Regions from separate parts of the Clostridium sp. HCS.1 genome, predicted to be linked through region 1. Evidence: a T-box and tRNA genes for the amino acid it is inferred to sense, from the RefSeq annotation. Region 1 holds a T-box; the other holds one or more tRNA genes.
The links. The T-box of region 1 lies ahead of metG (methionine--tRNA ligase). A T-box ahead of a tRNA ligase gene usually reads a tRNA of that ligase, here a tRNA-Met.

Region 1 (3,207 bases):
TTTATTTAGGTGGTAATATAAATTTATTAACTATCAAAGCTATAAATATACCAAATAAGGTTTCTATAATTCTATTAAGAGTATAATAAATTGGATTACCAAATGCATGAACTGTAGTAACTGCTAGAAAAACTATACATGCTATGTTTATAGCACCATTTTTCTTAATTACATTACATAAGTAAATTACTATAATAATCCCTACTGCAATTGTAAAATAAACTAGGAATTTTCTAAAAAAATATGTAGATATATTGTAAATAAAGAATCTACATATTAGTAGAAATATGAGTCCAACCACAGCTCCTAAAACTGTTCCCAAGGCTCTATTTATAGCCATGTTAATAGAATTAGAAACTGTATCTTGAACACAAAAAACAGCTGTTAAACAAGCGAAAAATGGTTCGCTTGGGAAAAATAATAAGCATAGAAACACTGCAATAGCAGTTTTGATTGTTCTAAGTCCAATGCTTGGGAAATTGAAATTCATATTATATCTCCTTATCTTTAGTTATTCTATTTTAATTATTATATCTTTAGTCATTCTCATTAACATTATTCTTCTCTTTTGGAGGATGAATATACTTATTAATTAAAATTGCAACTATTACTCCAAAGGCAGTTTCAACAGTTCTATGAACAGCATACATTAAAGGATCATTAGAACTCTGGATAATTAATATTGCCATTAATGTAATTGATGAAATAGAACTTGCTGAAGGTTTTCTTATTAAATTGCAAATATAAATATCTAATGAAACTCCTGCAGCAACTATTATAGGTAAGAACCTCTGAAGGTGATTTCCATTAATAATATATAAAAGTATCAGTGATAAGGAACCACCAATTAAAGTTCCTATAAGTCTATTAAAACCTATTTTTAGTGAGTTTTCCACTGTACTTTGAACACAGATTACAGCTGCGATTGCTGCAAAAAGAGAATTTGGCCAGAATATAAGGCATATTAAAACAGATAGAGCAGTTTTAATATTTCTAGAACCTATATGAGGCAAGTCCAACCTTTCCACATTATCAACTCCAATCTTTTTTTTATTAATTATACCATATAAAATATAGAGTGCTATTTTATAGTATTTTATTAATAATATGAAAACTAGCTTGAATTATATTGCCATAATAAAAATAATTAGGATAATATTATAATAATATGATAAATTATGTATAATTACTAATAGAGAGAGGTGTATTATGGAACTTTGGATTTACTTATTAATAGGAGAATTGATACCATTGGGTTTATTTATTATAGGGGGATTATATGAATCAAATTCAACAAAGTACCAGGAAATGAAATTTGGATATAAAAATCAATATACGATAAAGGACAAGATTTCATGGGAGTATTCTAATAAGCTGGCAGCAAAAATCTTTGGCTCAATAGGAACATTATTATTTATAGTTAATGCTATATTATTATTTATATTTGGAGAAAATGCTTTTACATTTATATTATTATTTAGTTTGTTTATGGTTATATTATCTAGAATGATGTTAGATAGGCTTATAAAAAAGAAATTTAGTGATAAATGATACTTTAAAAGTAATTGACACTGAAATTAATATAGAATATCATAGTAATAGCAATAACTGAAATGCTATGAAAAGAAGAGTAGTAAAGAAGGAGTGTCTAAAGAGAGCTAGGATAGGTGAAAGCTAGCGACATAAAGCTTTATGAAGATGGTCTTGGAGCATATTCTCTGAACTAATTAGCTAGGGGAATACGGTGGCAACCGTTATATTGCAAGGTGATACTAAGATCACCTGTTGAGATATTTATTGTAAAATAAATATGAATTAGAGTGGTAACACGTATAATACGTCTCTATATAGGTTTTAATATACCTATATAGGGGCTTTTTTATTAAAGAAAAGAACGATTATAGGGAGGAAATAGTATGTGTAAGAAAACATATTATATTACAACACCAATTTATTATCCATCAACTAAACTTCATATTGGTAATACTTATACAACTGTAGCTGCTGATGCTTTAGCTAGATATAAGAGATTAACAGGATATGATGTAATGTTTTTAACAGGAACAGACGAGCATGGGCAAAAGATACAAAGAATTGCTGAAGAAAAGGGAATAACACCTAAAGAGCATGTGGATGAAATAGTAGCAGGAATTAAAGATTTATGGAAGATGATGAATATTAGCTATGATAAATTTATAAGAACTACTGATGATTATCATATTAAAGCTGTTCAAGATATATTCAAAAAACTTTATGATAAGGGTGATATATATAAATCTTCTTATGAAGGATTATATTGTACTCCATGTGAATCTTTCTGGACAGAAACTCAATTAGTTAATGGAAATTGTCCAGACTGTGGAAGACCAGTAGAGAAATCAAAGGAAGAAGCTTATTTCTTTAAGATGAGTAATTATGCTGATAGATTAATGGAGTATATTGAGGCTCATCCAGATTTTATTCAACCAGAATCAAGAAAAAATGAAATGGTTAATAACTTCTTAAAACCAGGTTTACAAGACCTTTGTGTTTCAAGAACAAGCTTTAACTGGGGAGTTCCAGTTACCTTTGATGAAGGTCATGTTGTTTATGTTTGGATAGATGCCCTTTCAAACTATATAACAGCTTTAGGATATGGTAGTGATAATAAGGAACTTTATGAAAAATACTGGCCAGCAGATGTTCACTTAATTGGTAAGGACATATTAAGATTCCATACTATTTATTGGCCAATTATGTTAATGGCTTTAGATTTACCGCTTCCAAAGCAAGTATTCGGACATGGATGGTTACTTGTTGATGGTGGCAAGATGTCTAAATCTAAAGGAAATGTAGTTGATCCAGTAACTTTAGTTGAAAACTTTGGCGTAGACGCAGTTAGATACTATCTATTAAGAGAAATCCCATTTGGAGCAGATGGATTATTCAACAATGAAATATTTATAAAGAAGATAAATTCTGATCTTTGTAATGACTTAGGAAACTTATTATCTAGAACTGTAGCTATGATAGAAAAGTACTTTAATGGAGTGATTCCAAACAATAATGTTAAAGAATCTATTGATGATGAATTAATTAACTTAGCTTTAGAAACTCCTAAGAAAGTAAATAATGCAATAGATCATTTAAGAATACCAGAAGCTTTAGAATATATATTTGATTTAATAGGAAGAGCTAATAAATATATAGATGAAACTACACCATGGA
Region 2 (3,207 bases), 1.3 Mb from region 1:
TATATATAAATTTCCTTCACTAATACCCTTTATAGCATCTTCTCTAATTGGATAAGTGCCCTTTTTCCAACCAGGATAATTTACTCCTTTTGCTAGGAAATCATTTATCTCATTATAAAGTAATTCTATCTCATCTATATCTTCTTCTTCCCCCAGTAATATAGTAACCTCAACATTTTCTTTATTCATATCAATTCACCTTTTAACATATTTTACTATTATTTATTAATATAATTATACTAATAAAAAAGAAACCTTCCAAGTTATCTCAGAAGGCTTCTTCGTTAATTATAAGCTCTTAAATAAGCTATATATTTATATACTTCATCTCCCGATCTTTCAAACTCAATTCTACAGCTATTAGCAATCTTAATTGAATGATCATTCTTTGATTCAATATTAGCTCTTATTATTTCTCTAAAGTCAGGTAAATCCTCTGGTATATCAATGTTTAAGTCTTTAATTTTAGGACTATCTATTGATATATAAGCTGATAAAATTGCTATCCAATAATTTTGTAATAAATATTCCTTATCCTTAACTAAAGGTAATAAAGTTTTAATTGCTTCCTTAGAAGTTACTGCATGCAAAATTGTAAAATTCTTTGTTTCCACAAATAATTTATTTATAATTTTATCTAATTGTGATAATACTTCTTTATAATCTCCTTTTAAAGTAAAGGCATTTTTCTTAAAGCCTTGAAGGTTATATATTTTCTCTATCCTATCAGCAATTAAATTTCCACTAAAACTTTCATTCTTAACTGATTCTGCTAATACTTTTAAATCATATAATGGATTTTCTGTTATAGATGGTAATGTATCAAATTTATGTGGTACAAAGGTTGAAGCAAAATAGCTTAATGATTTTATAACCTCTTCCTTATTTTCACTTCTTACAGCAAAGGATAGCCTAATTAATGGATGAAAAGCACGAGCTGCAACTCCCTTAATTAAGATAGGTAAAATCTCTCCTATTACCTCTAAATAATTAGATTTATTTATTTTTTTAGAAAAATAATCATAATATGAACCAAAGGAATCTTTAAGTCCTAAATATTTTTCAAAATTATCATTATCTATATTATATAGTTTAGTGAAATCTTCTTTTGATATTTTTATTCTTTCAACTGTAGTATTTAAATATTTATCTATCTCATTAAAGGGAACTCCTAATTCATATAGTGAATAACTTACCATTGGTATATGATTAGACAATCCTCCATTATAATCACTAGCATAATCTTTATATTTATCAAAAAAATCTATAAACATATTAACCTCCCATTGAAAATTATTCTCAACTTCATTTTACTACTATGGTAATGATTGTCAATATAAATGAATATATAGATTTTAATTTAATTTTTTCTTATTTCATAGTATTTAACATCATCTGCTCTTCTAAAGCACCTCTTGTCATCCTATGCCTTAATATGATGCTATATGATTTTGACATTAATATCTTCTAAGCATATACTAAGGATACAAGTTAGCAAAGCTACTATGTAATTTAATATCGCGGGATGGAGCAGTTGGTAGCTCGTTGGGCTCATAACCCAAAGGTCGTAGGTTCAAGTCCTGCTCCCGCAACCAAAAAAAACCTTACTATTACTGTAAGGTTTTTTTATTATCTAAAGTAATTCAAAATACCTTTATATTCTTTCATTAAATCCTTATATATAGTCAACATTCTTTTTGTATTTTGCCTTACATTATTCATAATATAGTCATAGTTATCTATTACTATATTACAAATTTCATTATCAATTTTATTATTTAATGCCATATCCAATAATATTGATATTACATCTTGCTTAGAAAACTCATCTTTATAACTTCTTTTATTAACAAGAGCACTAACTACATCTGCTATTGCCACTATTCTTGCCTCAAAAGGAATCTCCTCTCCTTTTAGCCCAAAAGGATATCCTGTCCCATCTAATTTTTCATGATGCAATGTAGCTATATCTCTTAAATCATCTAATCCTAACTCACTTAATATTTTATATCCAATTATAGCATGTTCCTTTATCTTTTCATATTCTTCATCTGTTAACTTACTTTTCTTTTCTAAAATTTCCACAGGTATTGCTATTTTACCAATATCATGTATCATTGAAGCAATTCTTATTCTTCTAGCCTCATTTTCATCTATATTAAGTATTTTGGCTATTTGAAAACTCACTTCTTCAACAGTTATCGTATGTATAACAGTGGATTCACTTCTAAAGTCAATAGCATATGTTAACATTCTTATATAACTTATTACTTCTTCTCTAGTTAATAATACATTGTCAAATACTTTGTATAGTTCTTCTAAATATCTATTATCTTGAATATTCTCTAACAAATTATATTTAGTGCATGCAATCTCAAAATAGTTCTTATGCTCTGGAAGTGCTTTTTCTCCTAAAATATCTACTATCCAACTTTTCTCCATTCTTTTGTTCCTAATATTTAAAATAGAAATTAAATCAGCTAAATGTAATAATAAGGCTTCTTTAGGAATTATTTTTTTCTTTTCATAATCTAAATCTTCAGGATTCATAGAATGACCTAAAACTACTGGTGCTAAATCAGATAATGGTGAAAAGTATTTAATGAATAGTGATCCATAAACAGCATGATTAATAGGGTTACTTAAATGAATATCTAAAATTTCATTTCTTTCTTCAACCTTATATGCACCTATATCATGGAAAATTGCAATTTCCATAAGTCTTAATATTTCATCTTCAGTATAGCTGTTAGAAGCCTTTAATAATTTATACATTATATAGGATACTTCTTCACCATGACCTACCATTCTTTCATCCATAATATTTAAGCATCTTTGTATTACCATTAATATCTTTTTTAAACTTACTTTTTGCATTTTCCACCCCGGAATAATTTCATTATTTTTTTATACTAATATTTTACTATTTTTCAACGTAATTTTAAACATAAGATATTTAGATAGAATTTTAATATAAAAAATAGTATAAGAATATATTAATATCACTTTTTAACTATAGAATATTTATTTCTAAAATAAGTTTAGTTTTTTGCAAAAATAAAAGCAGACACAAGTCTGCTTTTATTATCTAAAAAAATTAAATATTCAATTGATATGCATATATTAGAGTAAATAACTGCATATCTATCATTTATAAACAACTAACTACATTGCAGTTAATCCACCATCTATAACGAATTCAGCTCC

Region 2: it encodes a tRNA-Met, which carries the amino acid that the T-box ahead of metG (methionine--tRNA ligase) is inferred to sense. The anticodon was not compared.

The regions. Positions count from the first base shown of each region.
Region 1 covers NZ_CP170704.1:143,106-146,312, forward strand. The annotation lists gene ACFYH6_RS00660 (FUSC family protein) at 2-490, opposite strand; gene ACFYH6_RS00665 (FUSC family protein) at 537-1,028, opposite strand; gene ACFYH6_RS00670 (SdpI family protein) at 1,210-1,551, shown strand; T-box leader at 1,610-1,848, shown strand; gene metG (methionine--tRNA ligase) at 1,917-3,207, shown strand, end outside.
Region 2 covers NZ_CP170704.1:1,462,755-1,465,961, reverse strand. The annotation lists gene ACFYH6_RS06950 (GNAT family N-acetyltransferase) at 1-189, opposite strand, end outside; gene ACFYH6_RS06945 (questin oxidase family protein) at 285-1,274, opposite strand; tRNA gene ACFYH6_RS06940 (tRNA-Met) at 1,520-1,595, shown strand; gene ACFYH6_RS06935 (HD domain-containing phosphohydrolase) at 1,630-2,877, opposite strand; gene ACFYH6_RS06930 (glucose 1-dehydrogenase) at 3,166-3,207, opposite strand, start outside.